Regions from separate parts of the Staphylococcus sp. FSL K6-0223 genome, predicted to be linked through region 2. Evidence: riboswitches for the same ligand, from Rfam matches in the RefSeq annotation. Region 2 holds a riboswitch; each other region holds the start of a gene.
What was found. A riboswitch is a leader RNA that binds a small molecule or an ion and turns the genes downstream of it on or off. The one in region 2 is predicted to bind thiamine pyrophosphate.
Positions count from the first base shown of each region.

Region 1: linked by a shared signal. The riboswitch ahead of MHI13_RS02035 (thiamine phosphate synthase) and the one ahead of tenA (thiaminase II) in region 2 are both predicted to bind thiamine pyrophosphate.
Region 3: linked by a shared signal. The riboswitch ahead of MHI13_RS01460 (3-oxoacyl-ACP reductase) and the one ahead of tenA (thiaminase II) in region 2 are both predicted to bind thiamine pyrophosphate.
Region 4: linked by a shared signal. The riboswitch ahead of MHI13_RS08075 (ECF transporter S component) and the one ahead of tenA (thiaminase II) in region 2 are both predicted to bind thiamine pyrophosphate.

Region 1 is NZ_JBBOYX010000001.1:432,411-435,630, forward strand. Features, by position in the region: gene thiO (glycine oxidase ThiO) at 1-989, opposite strand, end outside; gene MHI13_RS02035 (thiamine phosphate synthase) at 982-1,572, opposite strand; TPP riboswitch at 1,640-1,749, opposite strand; gene MHI13_RS02040 (MFS transporter) at 2,097-3,220, shown strand, end outside.
Region 2 is NZ_JBBOYX010000003.1:183,403-186,622, forward strand. Features, by position in the region: gene thiD (bifunctional hydroxymethylpyrimidine kinase/phosphomethylpyrimidine kinase) at 1-626, opposite strand, end outside; gene tenA (thiaminase II) at 619-1,308, opposite strand; TPP riboswitch at 1,386-1,484, opposite strand; gene MHI13_RS18110 (transglycosylase family protein) at 1,604-2,329, opposite strand; gene MHI13_RS18115 (single-stranded DNA-binding protein) at 2,724-3,119, opposite strand.
Region 3 is NZ_JBBOYX010000001.1:307,983-311,202, reverse strand. Features, by position in the region: gene MHI13_RS01465 (solute:sodium symporter family transporter) at 1-1,173, opposite strand, end outside; TPP riboswitch at 1,450-1,551, shown strand; gene MHI13_RS01460 (3-oxoacyl-ACP reductase) at 1,675-2,424, shown strand; gene MHI13_RS01455 (LLM class flavin-dependent oxidoreductase) at 2,488-3,220, shown strand, end outside.
Region 4 is NZ_JBBOYX010000001.1:1,644,176-1,647,395, forward strand. Features, by position in the region: gene auxA (lipoteichoic acid stability factor AuxA) at 1-634, opposite strand, end outside; gene graF (glycopeptide resistance-associated protein GraF) at 787-906, shown strand; TPP riboswitch at 1,171-1,272, shown strand; gene MHI13_RS08075 (ECF transporter S component) at 1,365-1,940, shown strand; gene MHI13_RS08080 (ABC transporter ATP-binding protein) at 1,953-3,220, shown strand, end outside.

The DNA.
Region 1 (3,220 bases), on a different contig from region 2:
CGATAATGACCAGAAATCACATATAAATCTTCATCAATACGGTCCATTATCGGTATTTCTCCTTCAGTATATGGACGGACACCAGACCATTGTTTAATGACTTTGCCGTGTGCGAGTTCTGGTATACGTTCATTTGCAAAGTGGTGTAACCAAGAGATACCATCGTCTGTATTACCAACTGAATAGTTATCAAACTCGCTTGTGGCACCAATTAAGAAACGATTTGGATATTTTGGTACGATGTAACAGCCATTGGTCATAAATACGGTTTCTTTTAAATCCAAATGATCATTTTCAATCAGTAAGACTTCACCTTTTACACCGACTACATCTCTAGGTAATGAGTATTGAGTTAATAATTTAGATGTCCATGCGCCCGCTGCCACAATGACTTTCTTAGCTTGTAATGTGCCTTGTGACGTTTCAACATCGTAGTACCCATTTTGGCGATGAACAGATTGTACCTCTGTATTAAAATATCGCTTAATTTGACGTTGCTTTAAAGATGTAAATAAAGCTTTAGTGTAGTGATTGGCATTAATTTGTCCATCTTGTGGAATGTAAATAGCCATTTCACTTGATGTTACTGTACCATTCGTTAAATGAGTAAGTTCCTCATCTGAAAGAACAATGACGCTAGAATCTAAACCGCTTAAAAATTGATACTGCTTTTCTAAACTTTCAACATCTTCAGGACGATTAGCCACTTTAATTAATCCTGAATTTTGAAACTGAATATCAATACCTGTCTCATCTTCTAAATCTTGACATAATTGTGGAAAGAGACTTCGTGATTCAAGAGCAAGTCTAAATAAATCAGTATCTTCAGTAAATTCATTTTGAGCACCTAACATACCACCTGCTTTATATGATGCGTGTTTACCTGGCACGTCACGATCGATAAGTGCAATGTCAAGGTGAGATTGGCTTAATTGTCGCGCAATAGACATGCCAATCACGCCCGAACCTATGATTAAAACATCATGCATCTTTCAACCACTCCTTTCGCAACAGTTCAATTTGTTGTAAAGATGCGTTCATAAAAAAAGAAATCGCACAAATTCCTTTAAAACCATGAGGTAATTGAGGAATCGTTTTTTCAGTGATACCTCCAATGGCATAAATGGGAATAGGAATCTCTAACACACGTTGAATCTCTGCTTTTGATCGAGGCAATTGATTAGGTTTTGAAGGTGTCTTAAAAATGTGACCAAAAAAGACATAATCAAGATCGTGTTCATAAGCTGCTTTAACAGATTCAATTGAATGTGTAGACATACTTACTTCAATCTCTGGATGCGTTGATTTATAGCTAAATGCATCTTCATCCATTTCTCGAAAATGAATATGAGAGAGGTGAAGTTGTTCAAGTAAATGTACATCACTATGAATAATGATTTTTGATTTAGGGAATCCTTTTTCTATAAGTGATGTTAAAAATGAAGACAAATCACTTGATGACATGGGAGTACGAAACAATAAACCATCTATTCCATCCGAGATATCAAGAAAATGTTGTACATCATCATTGGTTAAATCTTTATATTTCGTTATCGCTATAAAAATGAACATCACTCCTTATTAAACAAAAAACGCTATTTCCCTGCAGTAGGGAAATAGCGTTTTGTTTAACTTTACGATATCCTAGTCGCCACTTTCCTACGCCAGTACAAACTGGATCAGGTTCCAGGAATTATAAAGTTCGTTCTTTACTCTCAGCCTTAAACAAAGGCACTTCCAGTGGATCGTTTATTCAGTTGTGTTTAAAATAAACATCAGCATTTTTGCTTCATTTTTATTCTACAACCTTTTTTAATAGAGTTCAAATACAAAAATAAATTAGATTTATAGTAATATATTTTTTAATCAAGAAACCACGTTTTATATAGCCATGTATAAATTAAATAAAAAATATTCAAAAAGTAATTGTAAACGTTTACAAAAACTGTTAATATTATAAAAAATATATCAGAAAGCCTATGAGATGAGGCTCGAAAGGCGGTTGGAAACAACAGGGAAAGACGTGATTGGGAGTTTTCATTGTCAACGTATAAGTAGAATCAACACAATTTTAAAGGGAAGCAGGAAAAATAATTATGGTACAAAGACAAAAGAAAAGTAAGGTTCGTTGGTATTTCGCTATCGCATTCTTTATTATTGGGGTTATTGCATATATGGATAGATCTAATATCTCATTTATTGCACCTCAAATGATGGAAGATCTTCACATGACAAAGCAACAATTTGGTTTATTAGCTTCATTCTTCTCACTGGGTTATGCATTGATGCAAGTCCCTTCAGGTATGTTAGCAGAGAAGTTTGGTCCGCGTAAGATGATTTCAATCGCATTATTATGGTGGAGTGCATTTACAATTTTAACGGGAATGATTAAACATCATGGTCTATTATATTTAGTACGTTTCTTATTTGGTATCGGAGAAGCGCCAATGTATCCATCTAATGCAGTATTCAATTCAACTTGGTTTGCTAAAGATGAAAAAGGGAGAGCATCGAGTGCGTTGTTAGCAGGATCATATTTCGGTCCAGTATTAGCACCAGTAGTTACCATCGCAATTGTTAATGCATTTAACTGGCAAGCTGTATTCTATATTTTCGGTGCGGTTGGTATTGTGATTGCAGCACTTTGGGCAATTATTGCTAAAGATTTACCTGAGCAACATCGCATGGTCAATGAAGCAGAAAAACAGTATATCATGCAACATCGTGATTTAGTAGAAACAACTAAATCCGTAGCACCTTGGAATCAATTTTTTAAACGCATGAGTTTCTATGCTATTGCAGGGCAATATTTCGTAGTTCAATTTGTTATTGCTCTATTCTTAATTTGGTTACCTACTTATTTAACTGAGCAATATCATGTACAATTTAAAGATATGACAATTAGTGCTTTACCATGGTTTATTATGTTTATTTTAATTTTATCTGCGGGTGCGATTTCAGATAAAATTTTGCATAGCGGTCAAAGTCGTTTTGTAGCGAGAGGGTTAATTGCAATTGTTGGCTTTATCGTATTTGCTATCTCCATCTTCTTTGCAGTTCATACACAAAACTTATATGTGACCATCTTTTGGTTATCACTTGGCTTAGGTGGTATGGGTATTTCAATGGGAATGAGTTGGGCAGCAGCAAATGACATTGGACGTAACTTTGCTGGTACAGTATCGGGTTGGATGAACTTATGGGGAAATATTGGTGCGTT
Region 2 (3,220 bases):
TGTTTAGTATCGAAACGTTTATTTTCAAAAGTATAAACATCGTCCTTCGTAAATAAGAAATCTTTAGCGTTATTTAAATCAGCAGAATGACCACCTTTAATAACAACGCCTTTACTACCAATCTCATTGATAAAAATATCTCCTGCTTTGCGGATATTGTCTTCACTATCTATTTTCAAACCAATAATTTCCTCTGCTTCAGGAATATTTGGTGTTACAACATCAGCTAAAGGTAATAAGGTAGTTTGTAAGTGAGATTTAGTATCATCGTCCATGAGTGAATCTCCACTCTTCGCCAACATAACAGGATCAATAACATAAGGAATATCTGAATACTTTTTCAAATAACTTTGTATCAGTTCCATTGTTTCTTTAGTCGCAATCATTCCTGTTTTTATAGCATGTGGTAATTCATCATCAAAAACACTATCAAGTTGCTCTTGTACCCAACTTGTTTCCAAATTATGAATGCTCTGAACACCTAGAGTATTTTGAGCGACAATGCTAGTGATTGCTGCCATACCGTATACGCCACATGAATGGAAAGATTTTAAATCAGCCATTACCCCTGCGCCACCAGTGGGATCTGTTCCAGCTATCGTTAATGCTATTTTAGGTTTATTCATGGTTTTCTCCTCCAAAATCCCATTTTTCATCGATATAAGCCATATTAAAGAAATGACGCTCATGTACTGTACTTTGCAAGAAGTTTTCTTTGATTTCATGCTTTTCTTTGTCAGTACATTCTTCTGTTAAACGATCCATCAATTGATCGAAAACATCAACAAGTGGATCCATTTCAGTACTATAAAAATCAAACCACTTTGCGGTAATTGAATCTTTATTTAATTTAGGATCTTTAATCGCACGCTTAGCTATAACTGCATAGACGTAAGGACAAGGTGCCATTGCAGCTATAGTGTATGCTGCATTTTCATGAGCATAAGCATTATAATACATATGCTTAATATAGTGATCTCCACTTGGTGGCCAAACTTTTTCTTTAACAATTTCTTCATAAGATTCATTGATATAATCAGCCAGTACTTCATGTGCCTCTACTTCACCATCTAACATGAATTCAATCTGTTCGACTAAGAATTTTACATCTTGCATAGTGTGAACCTTTGGAATAAGTAAGGCATATAAGTTTGTAAATTCTTTTAAATATGATGCATCCGCTCTTAAATATTGACGTACTGCTTGTTTAGGTAAAGTCCCAGCTAATAATTCTTGAATAAAGTTATCATTGTAAATTCTTTCAATAATTGGTTGAGCTTCTTCCCTTAATTCTTGTGAAAATTTCATTAAATAAGCCTCCTTGGATAATAAAAAAACTACTTTCCAACAATGAAAAGTAGCTAAATCTGGGCATAGCGATGCTTATTTGATAAAGACTACTTTCCTACGTTGGTACTAACCAAATCAGGTTATAAGGGTCTGAATCATATCATCTCAGCCTTGTGGCTCCCCTAGTAGTTAATATTTATTTAATTCAATAATTACATTATCAAACGACTCTCACTAAATCAATTAAATGTGCTTCTAAATAAAAAAACCATCTTCTCATACTGAGAAGATGGTTAATAATCATATATTTAAATTATGCAGTTACCCATTGGCTAGCGCCTGCAGTGTTGTATAATTTAACTGCTGCAGCGTCTTGTACGCTTTCTGGAGCGTTAGCTGGAGATTGACCTTGATATTGACTTGGAGCTACTGAATCCCAAGTTGATTGTAAGAATTGATATTTACCAGCTGCGCCAGTTGATGGGTTGATAGCGTGGATGTCGCCACCTGATTCACGTTGAGCAATTTGTTTTAAGTGTGAATTTACGTTTACTGATGAACCACTTGAAGCTTGGTTTGATGAAGCTTGACTACTTGCAGTGTTGTTAGTTGGTGCACTGTAAGAAGTAGTTGCTTTAGCTTGTGGTTGTTGAGTTTGCTCAGTTTGTGGAGCAGAAGTTTGTTCTGGTTGAGCTTGTTGAGCTTGGCTAGTTTGTTGTTGTGAACTTACTTGGTCAGCTGAAGTTTGGTTGCTTACATCTTGTTGTGGAGTAGCTTGACCATTTTGTGCATAGTTCCAGCTCCAGTGAGTACCATTTGATTCAAAGTGATAATTGAAACCATTGTAATCAAAGTTTACGTTATAAGCACCTTTTTGGATAGGGCTTTCGTTTAATGATTGGTCATTTGATTGAGCTTTTTGAGCTAATTCTGCTTTATCAACGTTTGTTGCTTCACTTGCGTGTGCGTCGTGTCCAGCATTACCTGCTACAACGCCTAATCCTACTGCTAATGATGATGCAATAATTGTCTTTTTCATTATTAAAAATCCTCCTAAAAGTGATTTGTTTTCTTAACTAATTTACAAGTACTACTCTAACATCTGTATAAACAGTGTAGGTTACAGTGAAATAAAAAAAACAAGCTCTTTTTTACACTCGAATTACAATGAATATTAATTATAATTGGAATTAAATTTCTACTCAAAACTGTCATGACAGTTTTGAGATTGTATCGATTCTTAAACAAGTTTGTAATATAATTGAAATCTGTCAGATAATTATAAGTTGATTGAATGATTGATGACTTAAATATTAAAAGCGACCTTACTTTAATATTGGCCGATCAAAGTAGGTCGCTTGAGTATAATTGAAAGAAAAGGATAATTTAATTTTTATTAAAAATAGGATGGAGTTTAGGGAGAGAATTAATTTTTAGATATTAATAATTTCAATGTCGTCTGAATGATAAGTGTCTTCATCGTATTGATTTTGAGAGAGGATTTCATTATGTTTAGTTTTTGGAGACATAAATTTAATTGTTTCTACATATAGTTCGGTTACAAAATGCGTTTGTCCTTCTTTTTCATATTTTCTTGAACGCATTTGTCCTGTTATACCTACTAATGTACCTTGACAAGTATATTTTTCGATATTGGTTGCTGTTTTGCCGAAAGCTTTACACAATAAATAATCACTTGATATTTCATTATTTTCATCTTTGTAATTTCTTTCAGTTGCTACACAAAATGTTGCGACCTTACTATCCTCCTTCTCATAAATTTGAGCATCTTTAGTCAACCTTCCTACTATTACTATTTTGTTTAACATGTGTCACCTCCTTCTTGTAATACATAATAATTGACGGGTTATAATTTGGTCAAAATTACAAATACCCTTAAAATGATAGCTATTTGTAGTATGTTTTTGAT
Region 3 (3,220 bases), on a different contig from region 2:
TACAATAACACCAATCACAACTGTCGCGATATGCCCGACACGTGCAATATGTTGATCCGAAGCACGCTTACCAAAAATAGGTTTATAAAAGTCTAAAGTAAAGAGTGTTGTTGTACTGTTTAATGATCCAACAAATGAACTTAATATAGCTCCAAAAATAACTGCCCCGAATAGACCATAACCCCAATCAGGTAAAATCGCCTGAATCAATGCAGGATATGCATTATCATTAGATGTTATACCTCCGTTGAAATAATTATATGCAATAACACCAGGAATCACCGTAAAAATAGGACCAAATACTTTAAATAAACTTAAATATATCGCACCTTTTTGTGATTCTTTTAAATTCTTACCAGCTAAGGCTTTTTGTACAATCATTTGGTTCGCACACCAAAAGAATAAATTATTAAAGAACATACCAAAGAATAATGTTGGCCATGGAACAACATCTGAATCAATGGCCCCAAAAGCGTTTAGTTTTTCAGGCGTACGTTGGACCATGTGGTCGAATCCTTTTACAAAATTCCCATCACCTAAATGATGTAAACCTAAAATTGTAATAATCAAACCACCTATAATTAATCCGACACCATAGATTGAATCACTAAATGCGCTCAGTGACAAACCACCGATAAATAAATAGATAACACCTACTGCACCAATGACAAATGCAATAATAATCGTTGCTGTGGCATCACTTACTCCTAAGTATTCCCCAATACTAAACATTTTATTAAATACTAATGAACCAGAATATAAGACAACTGGTAAAAATGATACAACATAAGTGAAAATAAACAATATAGAAACGAAGCGTTTAGTAAAGGTACCATAACGCATTTCAAGTAATTCAGAAATGGTATCCACACCGTACCTTAAATATTTGGGTAAGAATATCCATGCAAGTAAGACAACGGCTACAGCAGCTGTGACTTCCCAAGCCATAACTTCCATACCCTTGCCATAACTTTGACCATTCTGTCCTACAATTTGTTCTGTAGATAGGTTGGTCATAATAATTGTTGAGGCAATCGTAAATCCTGTTAAACTATTGCCTCCCATAAAATAGCCACCTGCACTATCAGTCTTTATTTTCCTTGAACGCCAAAATGCATAAAGGCTGACTCCAATAACAACGGCTAAAAATAAAATAATTGCTAACCAATTCATAATAAATGTCGATCTCCTTATTTTTTAAAATAAAAAAACGTTAAACTTTCATTTAACGTTGGATAACTAATCTATTCTATGATGTACATGTCTTGTGCCTTATTTATTTTAAACACAGAATATCTAATTTTCAATTATCATATTTAAATTTATTATATAAATAAATTATATAAAATATTATCTTTAAATTTGATGATATTTTTTATGTTGTTGAATATTATATGGAAGCGCTTGACTTCTCATAATAGAAGTCATAAAGTGAAACTATAGTTAAATCATATGCACTAGGGGTGTTTTAAAACTGAGATGAGGTGTAACCTCAAACCCTTTGAACCTGAACTAGCTTATACTAGCGTAGGAAAGTGTCGTATAAAATAAGATGACCTGTTGAGATGTGTCAAACTGTTCTCAATAATGATATATCTATTTTAATGCAACTTTCCTAATGTGAAGGTTGCATATTTTTTTGCTGTAAATGAAGTAAATGGAGGCACGATATTTATGACGAGAACAGTATTAGTAACTGGAAGTAGCCGTGGTTTAGGAGCGGTCATTGCAAAAACATTAGCTAAACAAGGATTTGAAGTTATCATTAATTACAATCAAAGTCGTGAAGCAGCTGAACAATTAGCACATGAGATTGGTGAAAACGCCATTGCTTTACAAGCAGATGTCACACAACGTGACGAAGTCGATCGTTTAGTTAATGAGGCAACACATCATTTTGGAAAAATTGACGTTGTTGTCAATAATGCATTAGTTAATTTTAAATTTGATCCAAATGCGCAAAAGGCATTTAAAGACTTATCATGGGAAGACTACCAACAACAAATTGATGGTACACTAAAAGGCGCTTTTAATGTTACTCAAAGTGTCATTCCACAATTTATAGAGCGTGGTTCTGGCACCATTGTAAGTATTGGCACAAACTTATATCAACATCCTGTTGTACCATATCATGAATACACAACAGCTAAAGCTGGGTTGATTGGGTTCACACGTAATATTGCAGCCGAATTAGGGCAATATGGTATTACTGCTAATGTAGTGTCAGGCGGATTGCTTAAAACAACTGATGCTAGTGCTGTCACTACACCAGACGTTTTTGATTTAATTGCACAGACGACTCCATTACGTAAAGTGACTACCCCACAAGATGTTGCTAATATGGTCGCTTATTTAAGTAGCGAAGCAGCAGATGGTATGACTGGTCAAAATATTACTGTCGATGGTGGTTTAACCATGAATTAATATATAACTGGTCTTCCTTATCTTAGAATAGAAATAAAATAAACATTGGAGTGAGAAATTAAATTGACTCATCAACATCAACTTCATCTCGGCGTATTAATCTATGGATGTGGTCATCATCAAGCTGCTTGGCAACTTCCCAATTCAAGTATTGAACGTATCGGTGATATTCAATACTATCAAGAATTAGCTCAGTTATCTGAAAAAGGGTTGTTAGATGTAGTCTTTTTCGCAGATAATCAGTCTTTTATTCCTAGCTATACTTCTATGCCAAGTTTTTGGTTTGATCCACTGATTAACTTAACTGCTATATCTCAAGTCACACAACATGTTGGATTAGTTCCTACCATTTCAAGTACATTTTCTAATCCATTCACTGCAGCACGTCAGTTACTTAGTTTAGAACATATTAGTGGTGGACGAGTGGGATGGAATTTAGTCACTTCCATGACAGATGCCGAAGCTCAAAATCACAGCATGGAACATCTACCCAATCATGATGAACGCTATAAAAAAGCTGAAGAGTTTGCTCAAGTCATGAATGGATTGTTTGATTCTTGGCATACTGAAGATTTCAAACCCAATCGGCATCATCATACAATGATAAATCGCAATATCAAACCGCTTCACCACAATGGCAAATATTTTCAAGTTGATGGACCATTAACAACACCAAGTAGCATTCAGGGAAAACCTGTGGCCATGCAAGCAGGTGCATCTAAACAAGGTATTGCATTAGCTACAAAATATGCAGATGCAGTATATTCTGTTTCTTGGAATATGAAGCAAGCAAAAC
Region 4 (3,220 bases), on a different contig from region 2:
TCCAAATTGCCGCTTGAGCTAATAACCACATAATGATGAAGAATGTATTTACACTTAAAATATCAATAGGCTCAATCTCATTTGCATCGATTTTGCCATACAATGACAGTTGAGTAATCAAGTAACTTATTCCATATGAAATAATAATCCATAAATAATGAACTTTTCTATTTTCTTGATACAATTCATCTTTATAAACAATATATCCTGTATGAATCACAAATGGAATAATGAATATAATTGCCCAAAAACCATATACTTGAGTCATCAATGTAATTGTAATGAGGAAGTATAAAATACCAATAACTAAAAAGAAAATTGAGATGTCGTAATCGTATTTGGTTGTTCTAAATAACGTATATCCAATCAATATGACTAGAATACCAAATAGAATAATTATGACTGCACTTACAACTGGAAAGTTGCCTATGAATCTACTCATCACTCTAATTATTTCACTAAAAAATGCATTAAGAAAGTCCCATATATTATGTATTTTTAAATCAATTTTATCTTTATCTTTTAGTTTATGGATTAAAGGCAAATTGATTAAGATAATGAGACCTGTGAAGAGTGAAACGATACCGATCAAGTAACTATAGATAATCTCGGCGTGTTTCTTAAGAAAAGACATACAGTTCACCTCAAAATTAATTATATATGAACTTTCTATTCTTGTCTTTAATAAAAAATAAAATACTTCTCTAGACTGAGATGAAGTTTATTCTTTTATTAATTGGGTATATTAATTTTGTAAAGTAATCTATGAAAAAGGAGAGTTGTCCTATGACACATGAAGATGCAAAAAAAGCAAAAGAATATGAAGAAAAATTAAAAGAACAAAAAGAAGAAAAAACTGATGATATTGAACAAACTAAACAAGATGTTCAAAATACATTAGACTAATTTTCTTATTTATGTCATCATTAAGAATATTTAATGAATAAGCCTGAGACATACAAGCTGTCTCAGGTATTTTTAATATATTGGCTATCGATGGCTGAGTTGGAAATAAATCTATCCTACTTTCTTTCATTATTTTTAGAACTAATTACATTTTAATTGTTAAATATGTAAACTGTTTAATTATAATTTATTTTTAATTAAATATAGATTAAAAGCATCTTGACATCTACTATTAAAAGTCATACATTTAAAATAAATAAAATATAAATGCACTAGGGGTGTATAGCACTGAGATGAGGCTTAACCTCAAACCCTTTGAACCTGATCTAGTTAAAAACTAGCGTAGGAAAGTGTTAACTTAAATAAATCATGTTTTTAATAATCAATAGCATTTTTATTTAAATTTACGCACAACTTTTCTACGAAGGGTTGTGCGTTTTTTTAGGAGGAACTATTTTATGTCTAAAGGTTTAAAGCTTTCAGAAATTCTAGTTACTGTGCTGATTGCTGTTATTTTTGCAATCATTTATAACTTATGGTGGTTGCCATATAATTTAGCTCAAGTAGCTGGTATACATCTAGAACAACTTACATACGGTATTTGGTTTATGGCTGCTATTGTAGCTTACTTAATTATTCCTAAACCAGGTATTGCATTAATTGCTGAATTTGCTGCTGGTGCAGGTGAAACTATTGTTATGGGGAAATTTGATATTCCTACTATAGTATATGCAATTTTACAAGGTCTAGCATGTGAAGTTGTGTTTGCTATCTTTAAATACAAATCACGTTCTTTAATGGTAGCAATGTTAGCTGGTTTAGTAACAGCATTAGTATCTTTCCCTGTAGATTATTTTTATGGCTATCTAAACGAAGTTGCGGGTTGGAACTTACTACTTTTCATCATTTTCCGTGCTATTAGTGGTATTGTACTGTCTGGTATACTCTCTTATTTAATTGTAAAAGCCTTAGATCAAACTGGAGTAACTAAATTATTCCGTCCTGCCTCTCAAAAAGATTACGACAACTTATAAGGGGAAATGATTGTGTTAAAAGTCAAAAATTTACGTCTAAAATATCCAAATGGTGATCGAAAAATTTTCGATAATCTAAATATAGAAATTAAAGATAAAGAAAAAGTGCTTTTACTAGGTCCTTCAGGATCTGGTAAAAGCACATTGCTTAATGTCCTTAGTGGCATTGTTCCTAATCTTATAGAATTACCGATGAAATATGATGAACTAGACATTGATCCTAATTCGGGGGTTATTTTTCAAGACCCAGATACACAATTTTGTATGCCAAAAGTTTACGAAGAATTAGCTTTCGTCTTAGAAAATCAAAAAGTGCCAAGAGAAGACATGGATGAACAAATTAAAAAAGCACTTGCGTCTGTAGATTTAGATGTGGATAATTCAACTTTCGTAAATAATTTAAGTGGTGGTATGAAACAAAAGCTTGCTATCGTTGAAACGATTTTACAGAAAGCTGATACACTCTTTTTAGATGAACCTACAGCTATGTTAGATGTACAAGCAACTGCTGACTTATGGCAACGACTCATTCAATTATGGACTGATCAAACGGTATTAATTGTAGAACATAAAGTGGAACATATTTGGCATCATGTAGATCGAGTCATATTAATGAACTATGATGGAGAAATTATAGCTGATAATACACCTGAATACATACTCAAACATTGTGAATCGTTACTTACTGAATTTGGCGTATGGCACCCTCATGCATGGGATTATGCGCCTATACGAACAGATTTAACACCACAGACTTCTAAAACACTTTTTAAATTTCAAAACGGACAAATAATTCGCAGTAAAAATACACTATTTGAAGTTTCAGAACTAAATATTCATCCTGGAGAATGGATTACAATTACTGGAAAAAATGGAGCTGGCAAAACTACTTTACTTGAATCTATGATGCAATTAGTGAAATACAACGGTACAATGTTTTATGAGAACCGATTACTGAAGAAAATTAAAGATGCTGCTCAAAATATGTATCTTGTATACCAAAATCCTGAACTTCAGTTTATTACTAATTCAGTTTATGACGAAATTAATATTCATTATAATCATCTTGATAAAGCAAAATCGAAAGAAGAAACTGAACATCTTTTGAAACTTTTACATTTAGAAAAAGTTAAACATCATCATCCTTTTGAAATATCTACAGGTCAGAAACGCCGATTAAGCGTAGCAACTGCTTTAAGTTCAAAAGCTGAAATTGTTTTATTAGATGAGCCAACATTTGGACTTGATAGTCATAATACATTTCAATTGATTAAGCTGTT